DNA from 3 places in the Staphylococcus capitis subsp. capitis genome. Region 1 is predicted to be linked to each of the others. Evidence: predicted binding sites of a transcription regulator. Region 1 holds the regulator's gene; each other region holds the start of a gene.
What was found. The regulator Rex, encoded in region 1, represses fermentation and respiration genes when NADH is low (regulators of the CRP and FNR family bind a similar motif). The targets are predictions, from matches to a motif close to TTGTGAAATATTTCACAA.
Positions count from the first base shown of each region.

Region 2: V6C74_RS02445 (nitrate reductase subunit alpha) is a predicted target of Rex. The motif match lies at 4,194-4,211, and genes of this name have one in related genera.
Region 3: arcA (arginine deiminase) is a predicted target of Rex. The motif match lies at 4,133-4,150, and genes of this name have one in related genera.

Region 1 is NZ_CP145263.1:833,962-840,976, forward strand. It holds gene abc-f (ribosomal protection-like ABC-F family protein) at 1-1,845, opposite strand, end outside; gene V6C74_RS04175 (redox-sensing transcriptional repressor Rex) at 2,202-2,843, shown strand; gene V6C74_RS04180 (hypothetical protein) at 2,931-3,218, shown strand; gene V6C74_RS04185 (YeeE/YedE family protein) at 3,491-4,585, shown strand; gene V6C74_RS04190 (sulfurtransferase TusA family protein) at 4,599-4,823, shown strand; gene V6C74_RS04195 (ammonium transporter) at 5,003-6,250, shown strand; gene V6C74_RS04200 (LacI family DNA-binding transcriptional regulator) at 6,398-7,015, shown strand, end outside.
Region 2 is NZ_CP145263.1:501,799-508,813, reverse strand. It holds gene narH (nitrate reductase subunit beta) at 1-449, opposite strand, end outside; gene V6C74_RS02445 (nitrate reductase subunit alpha) at 439-4,122, opposite strand; gene cobA (uroporphyrinogen-III C-methyltransferase) at 4,339-5,277, opposite strand; gene nirD (nitrite reductase small subunit NirD) at 5,268-5,582, opposite strand; gene nirB (nitrite reductase large subunit NirB) at 5,586-7,015, opposite strand, start outside.
Region 3 is NZ_CP145263.1:2,138,693-2,145,707, reverse strand. It holds gene V6C74_RS10680 (basic amino acid/polyamine antiporter) at 1-1,364, opposite strand, end outside; gene hdcA (histidine decarboxylase, pyruvoyl type) at 1,381-2,313, opposite strand; gene V6C74_RS10670 (cation transporter) at 2,621-3,442, shown strand; gene V6C74_RS10665 (arginine repressor) at 3,514-3,963, shown strand; gene arcA (arginine deiminase) at 4,210-5,445, shown strand; gene arcD (arginine-ornithine antiporter) at 5,531-6,952, shown strand; gene V6C74_RS10650 (Crp/Fnr family transcriptional regulator) at 6,994-7,015, shown strand, end outside.

The sequences.
Region 1 (7,015 bases):
AATAGGATCATTAAATACTTCTGGTTGAGTTAATTGTGTCTCAATATATGAAATATGAGTTTCAAATTCTTCTATCTTAGCTTCACATTGTTCGATTTGACGTTCGATTTTTCGTTGTTGACTCTTTTGTTGTTTTTGAGTTGAATATGATGAGGATGAAATAGTGGTATCATTATTATCTTTAGTTTTTGGAGAAGAATTGTTCAATTCTTCTTGAGCTTTTATTGCAGCAGCTTCTTCAGTTTTTTCAATATAGTATTGATAATCTCCGAGATACATTTGTCCACCCTCATGATTTAAATCAAATACTTTATTTGCAAGCTGATTAATAAAGTATCTATCGTGAGAAACAAATATAATGGTACCTTCAAAATGTTTTAAAGCTTGTTCTAACATTTCTTTAGAATCTATATCTAAGTGGTTAGTAGGTTCATCTAGTATCAGCACATTGTCTTTTTGTAACATTAATAAAGCTAATTGCAATCGGGCTTTTTCACCACCAGATAAATCATTTATGATCTTTTTAACATCTTCTTGTACAAATAAAAAACGACCTAGAACAGCACGCACATCTTTTTCATTCATATGAGAATACTGATCCCAAACGTAATCTAAAATTGTTTTATTTGATTTGAACTCAGCTTGTTTTTGATCATAATAACCAATTTGAAGATTAGCCCCAAAAGTAATTTCTCCAGCTAGTTTGTCTTGCTTATTGGCGATTGTTTTGATTAGAGTGGTTTTTCCCACTCCATTTGGTCCGATTACAGCAATATGGTCACCCTTAAACACTTCAATATTAATTGGTTGAGTAATGGGGGAATCATATCCAATTTTAAGATCACGAATATGCATGACATCATTACCTGTATTTCTTTCAAAGCCGAATTGTATATTGGCACTTCTCGCGTCAATCATCGGCTTGTCTATACGTTCCATTTTCTCTAAAGTTTTACGTCGACTTTTAGCCATGCCACTTGTTGAAGCTCTTGTAATATTCTTTTCTACGAAGTTTTCTAATTTTTGAATTTCTTCTTGTTGTTTTTCATACTCTTGCATACGTTTTTCATAATATTGGTCACGTTGTTCAATAAATTGTTCATAATTACCTACATAGCGTTTAACGTCTCCGAGAGCTACATCATAGATTTGAGTAACTATTTTATCTAAGAAGTATCTATCATGACTAATAATAACGATGGCGCCTTTAAAATATTTAAGATAATCTTCTAACCATTTTGTCGTTTCAAGATCTAAGTGGTTTGTTGGTTCATCTAGCAAGAGTAAATCAGGTTCATTTAATAACATTTGAGCGAGTGAAAGGCGTGTTTTTTGACCACCACTAAAATCATTAATAGGTTTATCAAAATCACTCTCAGTAAAATTAAGGCCATGAAGAACTGTTTTTATTTTACTTTCATATTGATAACCCTCGAGTTGTTCAAACCGGTTCGTTAATGACTCGTAACGTTCCATATGCTCTTGGTAAGTTTGTGTTTCGTATTCACTCGTATGTTGTGCCAACCAATCAGTTTCTTCTTTGATTAAGCTCTCCATATTTTTCAGATGTTCAAATGGTTTAGACATCTCTTCGAAGACTGTAGCCGTTGAGTTAAGTGTCATTTGTTGAGTAAGATAGCCCATTTTTAAATTTTTTATTTTTGATATATGACCGCTATCGTAACCTTCTACGCCGGCTATAATTTTCATTAATGTAGATTTACCTGCGCCGTTTCGACCAACGACACCTATTCTTTCACCCGTTTTAACTTCAAAGTCTACATTAGTAAAAATATCTTCACCATCGAACGATTTCGAGATGTCATTAAGTTGTAAAAGTATCATTCGATTCTCACCTTTCTAATTCTATTAAATAGTTATAGACTATATGTAATCAATAAGATTTAAAAAATTTTAATTTTATGTGAATTTTAAATAGTTAAGCATTATTTTTTAATAATAGGGTACATCTACCTCATAAGGTATGACGATTAAGCTATATGTTGACTCAATTATCTTTATTTTACAGCATTCGCGCATCACATGAAACTGAGATATTTATTTTTAAAATTCAATAATGTATAATATTTAAGTATTCATTGTAGGCAATTATTTGATTATTTAAACGCCTTACAACTTGCACGATAAAACGTTTGAATACATAAATATAATTCATTCAAACTTCAAGGGGGACACATTGGATGCCAGAAAATAATAAAATTCCTCGTGCTACATTAAAGCGTTTACCTTTATATTATAGATTTGTGAGTACATTAAAATCTAAGGGTATTGACCGTGTGAATTCTAAAGCAATTAGTGAAGCTTTACAAATAGATTCGGCAACGATTCGTCGTGATTTTTCTTATTTCGGTGAATTAGGCAAAAAAGGCTATGGTTATAACATTGATAGTATGCTTGAATTTTTCAAGTCTGAACTGAGTGAAAGTGATGAAATTAAAATTGCAATAGTAGGTGTAGGTAATCTAGGTCGTGCGTTACTTACTTACAACTTCTCAATACACGATGAGATGACAATTACAGAAGCTTTTGATATTAGAGAAGAATTGATTGGAGAACAAGTCGGCAAAGTCATAGTTAAAAATAGTAATGAAATAAAATCTACACTAGCAGCAGAAGAAATAGACGTAGTGATATTAACTACTCCTGAAAATGTAGCACAACAAGTTGCTGATCAACTAGTTGAAGCGGGTGTGAAAGGTATACTAAACTTTACGCCAAGCAGAGTTAAAACACCTCAAGACGTACAAGTTCACCACATTGATTTAGGAATTGAACTACAATCACTATTGTTCTTTATGAAGAACTATAGTAATAATAATTAACAACTTTTAGCATCCTATTTAGGATGCTTCTTTTTTATGAAAAATGATATAGTATACATAATCAAAAAATAGGGGGGGCAAGCCATAGTGAAACTTGAAGTAAATTGTACATTTAAAGCACATATACCGCAGATGGTAAACGTTCCTGGGAAACTCGTATTAAATGATAATATTTTACTATTCAAAGCTTATGGTAAAGAATATACACCATTTGATATCGAATTAGATATTAATAAAGTTGTGAGATATAAGCGTTCAAAGGGGCTATTAGGAAGTAAATTATTCATTCTTTATAACAATCATGAGTGGTATAAATTTAGTCATTTTTCAAAAGAAGATTTAAAATCATTAAGCAAAGCATTGAAAATACAATAAACTTAAATAAATATAATTGTAATTATTTAAATTAGAAAATCTAAAATACATACTATATGCGCATGCTTTCCAAGGAAATCGTTTCAGCCTGTAGGCTTCGACTGGCCCTGTTTCCTCGGGAGTCAGCGCATATATTTTTAAGCTTGTTGAAAACAAAGTAATTTATTCTGTTTGAGCTTTAATTTTTAAAAAAGTCAAAATTTATTAAGTTTGCAAAATTTGATTATTTCCAGTATAATACCTTAGTATTTATATCGGAAATAGGTGATTAAATGACATGGATGATAATTAGTGGACTTATTGTTGGGGCATTATTAGGGTTTGTAATGCAACGTACAAGATTCTGTCTAGCGGGCGGTTTCAGAGATATGTATGTCCAAAAAAGTAATAAAATGTTTTACGCATTGCTTGTAGCTATAACGGTTCAGAGTTTAGGACTACTAATATTTACAAGTTTAGGTATAGTTAAAGTCCCTGCTCATACATTTCCAGTAGTAGGGACTATCGTAGGTTCATTCATATTTGGCATAGGTATTGTCTTAGCTGGTGGCTGTGCCACTGGTATGTGGTATCGCGCGGGAGAAGGTTTAATTGGCAGTTGGGTGGCATTAATTTTATATGCTATAACTTCTGCAATTACTAAAACAGGTGTACTTCTCCCAGTTATGAATGCAATTAATAAACCCTTAAACGTGAACGCGAGTGTGAGTCAATCAACTGGAGTTCCTAACTGGGTACTTGTTTTAATTTTAGCAATAATTACAGTTACGTTAGTTGTGAGAACTTTACGTAAACCAAAAGTAATGGTGCCTAAATTAAAACAAAAGTATACAGGTATTCGACACTATTTGTTTGAAAGAAGATACCATTCATTTATAGCAGGTATTGCTGTAGGACTTATTGCTTTACTGGCTTGGCCTATGAGTGAATCAACAGGTCGACCATACGGACTTGGTATTACGACCCCATCTGCTAATTTGATTAACTTTCTAATATCAGGTAATACTAAGTTTATTGATTGGGGCGTTTTATTAGTGCTTGGTATCTTTATTGGTTCATACGTAGCTGCTAGAGGTTCTAAAGAATTTAAATGGAGACTTCCAGATAAGAAAACTATTCGTAACAGTGCTATAGGTGGTATATTGATGGGATTTGGTGCTTCTGTAGCTGGTGGATGTTCAATTGGTAATGGGTTAGTCGAAACAGCTACGATGAGCTGGCAAGGATGGTTAGGCTTAGCATCTATGATAGCAGGTGTATGGTTTATGAGTTATTTTATTTTTATTAAACCTATGAAAAAGTTACAACAAACATCTAGTCAAACATCTAAAAGTAAACAAGTAAGTCAACAAACCCAGACAACTTAAGGAGGGAAAGACAATGGTACATGAATTAGGTACAGTTGGTATGGTGTGTCCATTTCCGCTTATTGAGGCACAAAAGAAAATGGAAGAGTTAAATCAAGGTGATGAATTAAAAATAGACTTTGATTGTACGCAAGCAACAGAAGCCTTACCAAATTGGGCGGCTGAAAATGGCTATCCAGTAACTAATTATGAACAATTAGATGATGCTTCTTGGACTATAACTATTCAAAAAGCTTAAATATAAGTGAGTAACAAGCTAGTGATATTATACGATGTCGCTAGCTTTATTAATGCTTAATATATACTAATGGTTGATTTGAGATGTCACTTAATCTTACTCATGGTGTAATATTATCTTACCGATTTTTGCACTTCCCTCAAACACTTATTATGATGTTGCTAAAGGAAGTGGTAAGAATGAATATGGATGATACAATTTTCTTATTTCTATGTACATTATTAGTTTGGTTAATGACTCCAGGATTAAGTTTATTCTATGGGGGACTTATCCAATCTAAGAATGCATTAAATACAGTAATGCAAAGTATGGCTGCAATAGTTATCGTTACTTTTGCATGGATGATTATTGGTTTTTCTATTAGTTTTGATCAAGGTAATGATTGGTTAGGTGGTTTAAAATTTCTAGGTTTAAACCATGTTGGTTTTGCAATTTCTAAAACAATTAGCCCTCATATCCCTCTCGCACTCTTTATGTTATTTCAAATGATGTTTTGTACAATCGCAGTTTCTATTTTATCAGGCTCTATTGCTGAGAAAATGAGATTTATCCCATATCTTATTTTTGTTGGATTATGGGTCGTGCTCATTTATAGTCCTGTAGCTCACTGGGTTTGGGGTGGAGGATGGATTAGTAAGCTTGGTGCTATTGATTATGCCGGAGGTACAGTAGTACATATTACCTCAGGGGTGTCCGGTCTTATATTAGGTATAATGATAGGTGTAGGTAAGAAACAAGAGAAACACACGCCACATAATTTACTTATAACTCTCATAGGAGGTATTTTAGTTTGGTTGGGCTGGTACGGCTTTAACGTAGGTAGCGCGTTTACTTTCGATCAAATTGCAATGATTTCATTCGTTAACACTGTTATTGCTGCAAGTGCTGGGGCACTAGGATGGTTAATCTTAGAGTATGCCTTGAAAAAGACGACAAGTCTTTTAGGATTATTATCTGGAGCGCTATCTGGTCTCGTTGCTATCACTCCAGCAGCAGGTTATGTTAATTATTTAAGTGCCATGATTATCGCTATTATTGGTGGTCTCGGTTGCTACATCGTTATTAATTTAATTAAAGTGAAGTTACAATATAATGATGCTTTAGATGCCTTTGGTATCCATGGTGTAGGAGGAGTTTTAGGCGCAGTATTAACAGGAGTGTTCCAGTCTCATAAAGTGAATGATGCTATTGAAAATGGACTCATATACACTGGTGACTTTAAAGTGATTCTCATACAATTAACAGCGGCACTAGCAACTGTAGTATTTAGCGCAATAGTTACTTACATCATAGCTAGAATAATTAAATCATTTACACCTTTAGCAACTACAGAAGAAGATAAAACAGGTCTCGATGAAATTGTTCACGGTGAAAAGGCCTACTTCTATGGCGAGTTGAACAAATTCAATCGTCGGATGAAATTTTAAAATCATTTTCAAAAAATAAATTTAACTCACCTTACATATCAAATAAACTTTAGTAAATAAAAATGTGATTGATTTAATTATTTAAAGCGATTACATATGTGATAGAATAAGCTTAAGTTATTGAATATATGATAGGTGAGTTTTCTTATGAAAAATATTTCTGATATCGCCAAGCTAGCTGGTGTATCAAAAAGTACAGTTTCAAGGTTTCTAAATAATGGTTCCGTTAGTAATAAAACAAAAGAAAAGCTGACAAAAATTATAAAAGAGTATGACTATCAACCTAATCAATTTGCGCAGAGTTTAAGAGCAAGACGTACAAATTTGATTGGCGCAATTATCCCACGTATGGATTCATTTGCAGTTGATGAAACGATTAAAGGCGTCATTAATCAATGTCATTTACATAACTATCAACTTTTATTAAATTACACTGGATTAGAACTAGAGGCAGAACTTGCAGCACTAGAGACATTATCGAGGAGTAAAGTAGATGGGATTGTATTAATGGCTACAAATATTACTGAACAACATATTCAAATTATAGAAAAAATTGATGTGCCGGTTATTATAGTTGGACAAGAACATTCAAAATTACATAGTATATATCATGACGATTACCAAGCTGGATTTGAAATAGGTATGAGGATAGGTCAAAAGGGTCGACATCAAGTTACACTATTTAGCGTAAGTGAACGTGATATAGCTGTAGGTATCAAACGTAAAAAAGGATTAATAGACGCTTTAAAACAATATGGTATTGAG
Region 2 (7,015 bases), 330 kb from region 1:
CCGGCTAAATCATCTTCCCAGTTAGGCCCCCACTCTAAGTCAAGCTTGTCACCTGAAATGAGAGAGTGTGCCTTAGCAACAGGAGAATGTTTCCCCTCCTTAGCAGTAGTTAAATGCTCGTAATTATATGTCCAAGGCTCATAATAATCTTTAATCAAAGGCATATCTGGATTGTAAAAGATTTTACCTAAAGCAATTTTTGACCATCTATTTCCAGATTTTAATTCAAGTTGACCTTTCTTATTTAACACCCAACCACCTTTATAATGGCTTTGATCCTCCCAACGCTTAGGATAGCCAACACCTGGCTTCGTTTCCACATTATTAAACCACATATATTCTGCACCAGGTCTGTTAGTCCAAGTGTTTTTGCATGTCACACTACATGTATGACATCCAATACATTTGTCTAAGTTCAGTACCATTGCTATCTGCGCTTTAATCTTCAAGCCAATTCACCTCTTTCATTTTTCTTACCGCAACATATACATCTCTTTGGTTTCCAATCGGACCATAGTAATTAAAGTGATAACTAATTTGAGCGTAACCTCCAACTAATTGTGTAGGCTTTAGGTGAATTCTAGTAGGTGCATTATGAGAGCCTCCACGAGTATCTGTGATTTCTGAACCAGGTGTTTCAATATGTTTATCTTGTGCATGATACATAAACATTGTTCCTTTAGGCATACGATGTGATGTTACAGCTCTCGCGGTTACAACACCATTTCGGTTGTACACTTCTAACCAATCATTGTCTTTAATGTCATGTTCTTCTGCATCTTCGTTTGATAGCCATACTACAGGCCCACCTCTAAATAGCGTTAGCATACGTTCATTGTCCTGATAAGTTGAATGAATATTCCATTTACCATGTGGGGTTAAATATCTAAGTACTAAAGCATCTTTCCCACCTTTAACCTTCTTATCTCGTGTTCCAAATACCATTGGTGGTAATGTTGGTTTATAAACGGGTAAGCTTTCTCCAAACTGTTGAAATATTTCATGATCGATATAATAGCTTTGTCTACCTGTTAATGTTCTAAATGGTACGAGTCTCTCAATATTAGTTGTGAAAGGAGAGTATCTTCGACCATTTTTATTTGAACCTGGAAATACCGCCGTTGGAATTACTTCTCGTGGTTGTGATGTTATATTCAAAAATGAAATCTTCTCTGAAGCACGAGCTTGAGAGATATCCTTCAATGGCATTCCAGTTTGATGTTCTAAATCTTCATAAGATAGTTGTGATAATTTCCCATTAGTCGCAGAGGAAATATTTAATATTGCATCTGCGACTTTACGTGCAGTGTCAATTCGAGGTCGATGATTTCTTACCGAGTTTTTATCATTATCATTCCATGTACCGAGCATGCTTTTCAGTTCTTCATATTCATCTTTTACACTGAAACTTACTCCATGAGCGCCTACGTTGGCTTTTTCAAGTAAAGGGCCAAGCGTGACAAATTTATCGTAAATTTTAGTGTAATCACGTTCTACAATGGCAAAGTTGGGCATTGTTTTTCCTGGAATACCTTCAATTTCACCTTTCGACCAATCTTTAACAATTCCAAATTCAGAACCTAATTCTTGTTTAGAATCATGACCTAGAGGTGTTGTTACAACATCTTTGAATGTTCCTGGTAAATAATCCTTTGCCATTTCTGAAATTGCTTTACTTAAAGTTTTATAAATATCCCAATCTGAGCGTGATTCCCATAAAGGATCTATCGCAGGATTGAAAGGATGTATAAACGGATGCATATCTGTTGAAGATAAATCGTGTTTTTCATACCAAGTTGCAGCTGGTAGAACGATATCGGAATATAAAGGCGTCGCAGTCATTCTAAAATCTAATGACACTAATAAGTCTAATTTACCAACAGTATCTTCTCTCCATTTAATTTCTGAAGGTTTATCATCTTCATTAGGTTCAGCCATTAAACCTGACCGTGTGCCTAATAAATGTTTCATGAAATATTCTTGTCCTTTAGCGGAACTGGATATTAAGTTTGATCTCCAAACAAATAGTGTTTTAGGATGGTTCTTTCTTAAATCTGGATCTTCAATTGCAAATTGAGTCTCTTTATTTTTTATTGAGTCAATTGCTTTTTTAAGAATAGCCTCATTAGAGTCGTTTCCTTCCTCTTTGGCTTCTTCTCCGAACAACAGACTATTTTTATTAAATTGAGGATATGAAGGTAGCCAACCTAATCGAGCAGCCGTCACATTGTAATCTGCTGGATGTTGATGCTTAATATTCTCAGCTAATGGTGATTTAAATTGATCAACATTTGACTCCTCATATTTCCATTGATCTGTTGCAAAATAGAACCAACTTGTACCATTTTGTAAACGTGGCGGTCCTTGCCAATCCTTAGCAAAGGCAACAGTATTCCATCCTTCAATAGGTCGACACTTTTCTTGACCTACATAATGTGCCCAACCGCCTCCATTGACTCCTTGACATCCACAAAGTATTACTAAATTTAAAATCGAACGGTAAATCGTATCTGAATTAAACCAATGATTAATGCCTGCGCCCATAATAATCATAGACCGTCCATCCGTATCAATTGCATTTTGAGCGAATTCTTTAGCAACTTGAATGACTAATCCTCTATTGATACCAGTAATAGATTCTTGCCATGCTGGTGTATATTTGGATTTAACGTCATCATAGGATTGAGCTTCAAGTTCATGGTTAAAACGTTGAATACCATATTGACTCGCCATAAGGTCATAAACAGTTGATATATATACTTCTTGATCATTAGACAATCTAATCTTGCGAGATGGAATAGGTCTCTTAAACACGCCGTCACCCTTACTATCAAAGTATGGGAACTGGATAGTTTGTAATTCATAATCTTCTTCAACCATAGATAAAGCCGGATTAATTTTTGTTCCATCTTCATTCTCTAATTTTAAATTCCATTTCTTACCTTCTTCCCAACGCTGGCCCATCGTTCCATTTGGTACTACTAATTGTTGACTTTCACAATCAAAAATTACTGGCTTCCATTCACTATTCTCACTATCAATACCTAAATCACTTGCTCGTAAAAATCGACCTGCTTTATAACCATTTTCATCTTGATCTAACATAATCACGAACGGCATATCAGTATATTGCTTCGCATAATTGATAAACATATCGTTAGGTTCATTTTCATAAAATTCCTGTAAAATAACGTGCGTCATAGCTTGCGCTACTGCAGCATCTGTACCTGGATGAGGCGCTAACCAATTGTCAGCAAATTTCACGTTTTCTGCATAATCTGGTGCAACTGAAATGACTTTAGTCCCTTTATATCTTACTTCAGTCATAAAATGTGCGTCTGGTGTTCGTGTTAATGGTACATTGGATCCCCACATGATAATGTAAGCAGTGTTATACCAATCACTCGATTCAGGTACGTCTGTTTGTTCTCCCCATATTTGAGGTGAAGCAGGAGGTAAGTCAGCGTACCAGTCATAGAAGCTAAGCATTTCTCCGCCCAATAGATTAATAAATCTTGTTCCTGAGGCATAACTAATCATAGACATTGCAGGTATAGGAGTGAATCCTGCAATTCGGTCAGGACCATCTTTTTTAATCGTATATAAAATTTGTGCTGCAATAATATCTGTAACGTCTCTCCAGTTTGCTCTAACATTACCACCTTTTCCTCGAGCTTCTTTATATGCTTTAGCTTTATTTTCATCTTCTACTATAGAGGCCCATGCTGCGATTCGATTGCCGTTATTTTCCTCTAATGCTTGAGTCCATAAATCTAATAATTTCCCTCTAATGTATGGATATTTTACTCTTAGAGGACTGTACTCATACCATGAAAATGAAGCGCCCCTTGGACATCCACGAGGTTCAAATTCCGGCATATCAGGTCCGCAACTTGGGTAGTCAGTTTGTTGATTTTCCCAAGTAATCACTCCATTTTTAACAAATACTTTCCACGAGCATGAACCAGTACAATTGACGCCGTGAGTCGTTCTAACTACCTTATCATGGCTCCATCTTTCACGATACATTTTCTCCCATTCTCTACTCTTTTGCTCTAAAACTGACCAATTTCCATTAAACTTTTCAGTAGGCTTAAAGAAATTTAATCCAAATTTTCCCATTAATGACATCCTTCCACTTTGAATGCTTTTATCATTTCGCATTTATATCGTAGTATTCGTGTTCACAATGATTGTACATTTTTTCACAAAGTTTTAATATTAGGGAAATACCTAATTGAATAGTTTTAATCCCTAAAAAAAGGGACGACAATATTGAATTCGAGTGAATCCAATTTGTCGCCCCAGGCTTCCGAGGAGTATCAAAATTAATTCTATTTATGCTTGAATATAACTAATATCGTGTTGGTCTATTATATTTTTGTATAATACTTGTTGAGTATGGTGGTAACTGTTATCAAAATTGAGTAAACAATTCTTCCCTTCTTCATACAATGCTTCAGCTTTTAACATAGCGTTCTCTTTATCTCCATTAATCACGTACAAAATATGATTGACATCTTCCATGGTGCTATCCAGTACCATTTTATCTATTTCATTCACTAATGGACCTAATATACAAATTCCCGGTTGTCCCTCTGAATTATCTTCATTTAATAGTTGTTCAATCGTGCTTAACTTCCCGGTAATCACTTTTTGATTATAGCAAGTAGCATTAAAAACGATAGCTATTGGATAATCTTCACTAGTATAATTTTTAATTTGTTCGATGATTGCACCTAGTCGTTTAATTCCCATGTAAATGGCCAAAGTTCCACCATTCATTAAATTTCTTATATCAATATCTTTATTAGTAGACTCTTTAAAATGTCCAGTTGAAAAAGTTACACTAGGCGCTATTCCTCTCATAGTTAATCCTATATTGAGAGAAGCTACTGCGGCACTTGCTGATGTCACGCCTGGTATAATTTCATGTTCAATGCCATATGATTTTAAAGTATTAATTTCTTCAGTAACCCTGCCAAATATAGCAGGATCTCCACCTTTTAAGCGTACAACACATTGGTATTTTTCAGCCATTTGAACTATTTTTAGATTGATATCCTCTTGTTGAATGTGTTTGCAGTAAGGTTTTTTCCCTACATCAATCAGTTCAGTTTGAAAACTTGAATACTGTAGAATAAGAGGATTGACTAAACGATCATAGAGAATGACATCTGCATTTCTAATGATACGTTCTGCTTTTTTAGTTAATAAATTAGGGTTACCAGGTCCTGCCCCAATTAAATATACCTTTCCCATTGATTTTAAAGACATATATAAACCTCATTATCGATAACCTCAACAGTATAGGTTTGGACACAACCTGAATCTGGCTCTTGTACTTTTCCAGATAACAAATCTATTTTTTGGTCATGTAAAGGACAGTAAACATAATTTCCACTTACAGTCCCTTCAGACAATGGACCTTTTTTATGCGGACAGATATTACTTACAGCGTAAACATCTCCCTTTTCAGTAAGAAATATTCCAATTTCTTTATTATCTACAATGACTTTTTTACCTATAAGTGGTGTTAACGCATCTAATGTTGTAACTTTCACCTTTTCCATTGCTTTCATCTCTTACACCTTCTCAACTTCAAAGATTTTTTGTGCATTTTTATTTTCTACAATGGCTTGCCATGGTTCATTTTCTATAGCTTTTTTCGCTTCCATAATTCTATTAAATAATTCTTCTTGTCTTTCTTTATCTAATAAAACTTCTTTCACATTTTCAAAACCTAATCGACGAATCCACGGTGCAGTTCTCTCGGCATAAATACCAGTTTCTCTATAATATTGCATTAAAGCACCGCATAATTGAATGACTTCATCTTCAGTTTCTACTGTTGTTAGTAATTGTCCGACTGTAACATCAGTACCTCCATTGCCACCAATATATATTTGGTATCCATTTTCAACTGAGATGACACCGAAGTCTTTCACACCAGATTCTACACAACTTCTAGGACAACCGGAGACGCCCATTTTAAACTTATGAGGTGTATCAATATATTCGAAAGTTTTTTCGAGACGAATACCTAGACGAGTTGTGTATTGTGTACCAAAACGGCAAAATTCTTTTCCGACACAACTTTTTACAGAACGCGTTTTTTTACCATAAGCGGAAGCTGAACGCATCCCTAAATCCTTCCATACATTAGGTAATTCTTCTTTGTTTAAGCCATATAATCCAATACGTTGTGATCCTGTTACTTTTACGAGTGGCACATTGTATTTCTTAGCAACTTCTCCAAGTTTGATAAGCTGGTCTGGATCTGTTACGCCTCCTCTCATTTGAGGTATGACAGAAAATGTACCATCATTTTGTATATTGGCATGATAACGCTCATTTGCAAATCGAGAGTCTTGTTTATCTTGATGCTCCAATGGATATACCATATTTAGATAATAATTAATTGCAGGACGACATTTAGGGCATCCATTTTTATCTTTAAAATTCAACACACGTCTTACTTCCTTGGATGTTTTAAGACCTTTAGCTCTGATTTGAGTCACAATTTGATCTCTAGTAAGTTCTGTACAACTGCATATTCCTGAAGGTTTAGCAGCTACAAAGTCATCCCCGAGTGTATATTGAAGTATTTCTCCTATTTGTTTTTTACATTTACCACATGAATTACCTGCTTTAGTAGATTGGGTTACTTCATTGACAGATGTAAGACCTTCTTTAGTAATAGCGTTCACTATCGTACCTTTATTGACACCATTACAACCACAAATTGTTTCATCATCTGCCATATCAGCAATTGAAACTGAACCTGTATCATCACCTTTGTGTAATAATGAGACAAGCGTATAATCTTCGAGGGATTCATGTTTCTTCATCATATTATAAAATCGAGATCCATCATCTGTATCTCCATAAAGTACTGCTCCTACAACTTGTCCTTGATTTAAATATACCTTTTTATAAATATTGTCAATGCTATTAAAAATCTCGATACCGTGTATGTCATCATTTTCAACAATCTGACCAGCACTGTATAAAT
Region 3 (7,015 bases), 1.1 Mb from region 1:
GGTATACCTAATGCATATATTATAAATGATATCACTGTATATTTAATACCAGCAGATATACCCATGTACATAATGCCACATAAAGCTATTATTCCAATAATAAGTGCATATTTTCTACTATATTGATGATGTCCTGGCCAATTTTCTTTTTTATAAGAACTTTTCACTAAAAATAAAATTGATAATAAATAAGGAGGAACTGTCATTGTTCCTACAATAGTTAACATAGTATTAAAAGCCTGAGTAGAAAAATGGGTTAAAATAATAATTATTTCCATAATAATTGAAGACGTAATCAATGAAACATAAGGTATTTCATTCTTATTAGTTCTAGCAAATTGTTTTGGAAAATGCTTTGCTTTTGCTGCAGCATAAGGCATTTCAGATAACATTAGAGTCCATGTTAACCATGAAGCTAATATAGCTACAATAACACCAACAGCTATAATAATTCTTCCAGCTGGTCCAATAACTATACTTAATAAAACTCCTGAAGATGGACTTTGCATTGCTGCAATTTGACCATAGCTTTTTAAACCTAATGGTAACAACGTTGCCAAAGCATATAAGATTAAACAGATAACAAACCCTAAGTGCGTTGCTTTTTTAACTTCATCTTGTGACTTAGCTTTATCAGATAAAACTACCGCACCTTCTACACCACCGAATACCCAAAGTGTAGTCATCATTGTTGATGATATTTGATGTTGCAATGAACCTAAGTCTCTATCATTAAGATGAGGTACCGCATGATTTGCAAACATATTTGTAGTAAAACTACCCCAATTAAAGGAAATAGCCATTACTACTAAAAATATTGCTGTTGTTAACAACATACCTACCGTTCCAGCTATTTCAACGGAAGAAGCTGTTTTAACTCCATTCAATATTAACAAGCTCATCAACCATAGGATAATACTACCACCTATAATGGATCCTATATTGTTTCCTCCAGTAAATTTTCCAGGAAAAAAAAAGTCTAATGTAGACATAAGTAAAACCGAATAGGTTACATTAGCAAAACACTCACAAATCCAATAGCCCCAGCTCGTAAAGAAACCGGCATATCCACCAAACCCTTTTTCTACATATTGATATAAACCAGTTTTATATTCTGGATATATATCAGTTAATATCATAAAACTTTTGACTATGAACCACATAATAAATCCTGTGATTAGCCAAGCAAATATTTGTCCGATTACTCCTGCATGAACAGCCATATTTTGGGGAAGATCATAAATCCCTCCCCCAACCATGGCTGATAAAACTACCGCAGTCAAAGCCCATAATCCCAATTTTTTGGAGCCATTTTTCTGATTTTCTGTATTATTAAGATTTGAATTTTCTTTTTGTTGTGACATGAATCCTCACTCCGAATTAATATTTAATTCCATTTTTAGTAAGTGACTCATAACCCATTTTATCTAACCATTCAGATAGATCTATATCTTGTAAACTATAAAAACTTTCCTCAGGTTTATTAATATCACCATTTGGAATTGCAGTAATAGGAAATGTGAAATAAGGTCCCACTGTTATAGCGTTACCGATTTCACCAGGCTCCATCATTGTATACGCAAAGCCAATCCATGAAGATTTGTAACGAACATGGTTATCTTCACCACATTCTGCTATTGAGTTAGCTATAGCATGACGTTTTTCATTCAAGTATTCCACTAATTTATCTTCACTAGGGTCTTTCCAAATACCAGCATCTTCAACAAACATATCTGAATCTTTTGTATTATCCTCAGCAAAGGAAATAGCAATGGCTGACCAAACACCATAACCTTCATCTTCATTTAGTTCTCTATTTTCTTTCGGTCTTGACGCTATAACTCCTTTATTGGCACAGATTGACATTGCTCCTGGAGTTAAAGGATGTCGTCTCTCTTGTTCAGTTCCGAAATATTCAACAAGAGCATTTTGCAATGGTTTTGAATCATAAATTGGTAATTCACTGCCATCCCATTGTTTTACAGAGAACAATGAACTAGCTTCATCTACCTCCGGATTTCTTAAAATATCATATCCCAATGTAGAACCCTGCAAGCCAGTGAAAGATGATGCAGTTATCATGTTAATTTGTCCCATGTATGCATTTTTAGCTTCAGCACGATCGTAAGAAACAATATTATCTAGTACATTATCATCCGTTTTTTTACGTGTACCTGCATCTACTTTTAATCCGGCTACATAACCTTCGCCAATATTACCATCTTCCATAAATCCTTTAGAATACTTTGCTCCTTTGTTTAAGGCTACACGACTAATACCAATTTCCCTTAAGATTTCATCCGTTTTTTTCATAACTAACCCTTCTTTTAGATAAGACTTAAAAATTTTCGCTATTGGCTTCAGTACATTTTACAATTTAAACGGTATCACTAATATTAAATATTTCAAGTAAAAACACATAAAACAAATTTAAATTCAAATAAACTTAAATACCTTTTGTTAACTTGTTTGTGATATCATTATTTTAGATTTAAACGGTAAGTTTCTCTTGTTAGAAGGTGAAATTTAAATGAATTATTTAAATAATAAAGTAAGTAGGATATTAGTTATATCCACAATTGGATCATTACTTTTTTCAGTATCTGGGATATTTTTATGAATTATTTCTAATAGTGATATGGTTTTATTAGATGGATTATACTCAGTTATTAGTTTGGTTATTTCATCATTGTCATTATTTACATCGTATATGATAAAAAAACCTAACCGAGACTCATTTCCATTTGGCAAATATATTTTTCAACCATTAACTATTGTTTTCAATTCATCTATATTATTATTATGTATTTTATCTTTGATATCTTCAGCAAATGCTATTTTAAACAATGGACGTATAATAAATGCGAATATTGGTTTAGGGTACGGAATCTTTTCTTTTTTAGGTTGTGGATTAATCTATCTAATTTTGTTTAAAAATAAATCTGATTTAATTTACACTGAAAAACTTCAATGGCTATTAGATACTTGTGTTAGTTTTGAACTTATTATAGGTTTTGCTATAATTTTTGTTGTCAAGTGCACTTCTTTTAGCTGGTTTATTCCATATATAGACCCTGTGCTAGTTTTAATGGCTGGTGTTATTCTCATCTTTATGCCTATTCGCTTATTATTTAATAATTTCAAAGAAATTATATCAATGTCTGCTTCAGATGAAATTCAATATAATCTTCATGAAACTATTAAAGAAATGAATGCTAAATATTATATAAAAGAGGAAGATTTAAGGATAACTAAAATTGGTCAAATGATATATATAGATTTACAGAATATAGTTGATAACACTTCTAAAATCCAAACAATAAAACAAACAGACAAATATAGAAATGAAGTTATAGAAATAATTAATAAAGACTTTAATAACTTTGATAAATGGTTAAACATTTCATTTACAAAGCAATTTTATTCCAAACAAATTAATTAATTATATTTTAAAAAGATTATAAAGTCGCACTTTATAAGCTTTTTTAATCAAAATTAATATCGGAGTTAAAAATGAAAAAAGAAAAACGTTTAAGTATCATACTAACTGTTATACAACAAAATCAATTTAATAAAAAACAACAAATAGTGGACTACATGGCAAAACATTTTGGAGTTTACTATAGCTTGACAACTATTTCTCGTGATTTACAAGAATTAGAAATTTACAAAATCCCTGTTGAAAATAAAAAGTATATTTACAAAAAAATAAATCAAAAAAAACAATTAAGTGCAAAAAAGCAATTAGAGATATTTAGTGATGAAATTATTGAATTCACAACGTTAAGTAACTATGTCTTAATAAAAACAGCTCCTGGATTTGCTCAAAGTATAAGTTATTACATAGATCAATTACAAATGAAAGAAATACTAGGAACTATTGGAGGTAATGATACTTTAATGATTTTGACTTCTTCTAATGAAATGGCAGAATTTGTTTGTTATCAATTATTCCCTTCATAATTAAATGATTACTAATACAAAAAAATGGATAAAAAATTTTTTTGTATGAATAAGATAAGGTTTTAACAATATTTTTTTAAATTATTCACTATTATATAGCACAAAATACATATTTATACAAAATTTTGAATTGAATAAATCTATATATGTGAAAACACTCTAGTAATTATTGTGAATAAAATCACATTATGTTTTTTGAAAACGCTTTATAATATAAATGTAATAAAGCAAAGGAGGAAATTGAATATGGTACAAGGACCCATTCAAGTAAATAGTGAAATAGGCAAATTGAAAACTGTGTTGTTAAAAAGACCAGGAAAAGAATTAGAAAATTTAGTACCAGATCATTTAAGTGGTTTATTATTTGATGATATTCCCTACTTAAAAGTTGCACAAGAAGAGCATGACAAATTTGCTCAAACTTTGAGAGATGAAGGAATCGAAGTAGTTTATTTAGAAAAACTTGCAGCAGAATCTATTACTGAGCCAGAAGTACGCGAGAACTTCATAAACGACATATTAACAGAATCTAAAAAGACAATATTAGGTCATGAAACTGAAATTAAAGAATTCTTTTCAAAGTTATCTGACCAAGAACTTGTAAATAAAATCATGGCTGGCGTACGTAAAGAAGAAATTCAACTTGAAACAACTCATTTAGTAGAGTATATGGATGATAGATATCCATTTTACTTAGATCCAATGCCCAACCTTTATTTTACAAGAGATCCCCAAGCTTCAATTGGTAGAGGAATGACAATTAACAGAATGTATTGGAGAGCACGACGTAGAGAATCTATTTTTATGACATATATACTGAAACATCATCCAAGATTTAAAGATAAAGATGTACCAGTATGGTTAGATCGTAACTCACCATTTAATATTGAAGGTGGAGATGAATTAGTATTATCGGAAGATGTTTTAGCTATTGGTATATCAGAACGTACATCAGCTCAAGCAATAGAAAAGTTAGCACGTAATATTTTCAAAGATGCAAACACAAGTTTTAAAAAAATCGTAGCTATTGAAATACCTAATACACGTACATTTATGCATCTAGATACAGTACTAACTATGATTGACTACGATAAGTTTACAGTACATGCAGCAATATTTAAAGAAGAAAATAACATGAATATATTTACCATAGAACAAAATGATGGTAAGGACGATATAAAAATTACTCGTTCTAGCAAGTTACGTGAAACACTTTCTGAAGTTTTAGAAGTAGAAAAAGTCGACTTTATACCAACAGGTAATGGTGACGTGATTGATGGAGCACGCGAACAATGGAATGATGGTTCAAACACATTATGTATTCGTCCAGGGGTAGTAGTGACATACGATCGCAACTATGTATCAAACCAACTTTTACGCGACAAAGGAATTAAAGTAATTGAAATTACCGGTAGTGAACTTGTACGTGGACGCGGAGGTCCAAGATGTATGAGTCAACCATTATTTAGAGAGGATATTTAAATTAGTAAGGTAGTAAAAATCACAAGTAATTCGATCTTTAAGTTAAATAGCAAGATTTTTACTACCCTTATTAGGGGAGATTAATATGGATGAAAATAAATTAGGTAAAACTTCCTTAATTGGTTTAGTCATAGGATCTATGATTGGTGGTGGTGCATTCAATATCATCTCAGATATGGGCGGTCAAGCTGGTGGCCTTGCAATAATTATAGGTTGGATAATAACTGCTATCGGTATGATTTCTCTTGCTTTCGTATTTCAAAATTTAACTAATGAGCGACCAGATCTTGATGGTGGAATTTATAGTTATGCTCAAACAGGATTTGGAGATTTTATTGGTTTCTCAAGTGCTTGGGGTTATTGGTTTGCAGCATTTCTAGGTAACGTGGCTTATGCAACCCTATTAATGTCAGCCGTGGGTAACTTTTTCCCTATATTTAAAGGAGGTAACACACTTCCAAGTATTATCGTAGCATCAATTTTATTATGGGGCGTACATTTTTTAATACTTAGAGGTGTAGAAACTGCAGCGTTTATAAATAGTATTGTTACAGTAGCTAAATTAATACCTATATTTCTAGTTATTATATGCATGATAGTTGTATTCAACTTCAGTACTTTTAAATCCGGTTTTTATGGTATGACTAGTGGAAGTGTTGGCGTTTTTAGTTGGGGAGATACAATGGCACAAGTAAAAAGTACTATGTTAGTAACTGTATGGGTATTCACAGGGATTGAAGGAGCCGTTGTCTTTTCTGGACGTGCAAAGTCTAAAAAGGATGTAGGAACTGCTACCGTTATTGGTTTGATTTCTGTACTAGTCATTTATTTCTTAATGACTGTACTAGCCCAAGGTGTCATTCAGCAGAACCAAATTTCAAAACTTGCTAATCCATCAATGGCACAAGTATTAGAACATATTGTAGGTCATTGGGGTTCAGTGTTAGTTAATATAGGCTTAATTATCTCTGTTTTAGGAGCTTGGTTAGGATGGACATTACTAGCTGGTGAATTACCATTCATTGTAGCTAAAGATGGACTTTTCCCGAAATGGTTTGCTAAAGAAAATAAGAATAAAGCTCCGGTCAACGCTTTAATTATTACTAATATATTAGTTCAGTTATTTTTAATTAGTATGTTGTTTACAGATAGTGCCTATCAGTTTGCGTTTTCACTTGCATCAAGTGCAATCTTAATTCCATATACACTCAGTGCTTTTTACCAGGTTAAATATACTATTCAAAATAAATCTAAAGCTAGTTTAAAACAATGGATAATAGGAATTATTGCATCTATTTACACAATTTGGTTGGTTTATGCAGCTGGATTAGATTATTTACTATTAACAATGTTGTTATATATACCTGGATTACTCGTATACAGCTACGTACAAAGGGATAATAACAAACATTTGACAAAATTGGATTATACGTTATTCATATTCATCATTGTACTTGCAATAATGGGAATAATTCGTTTGATTACAGGTAATATTTCTGTATTTTAAGTTATGATTTAAACTAAGTAATTTTTAAGGGGTTTATAGTTATGTATGAAGAAAATATTTATA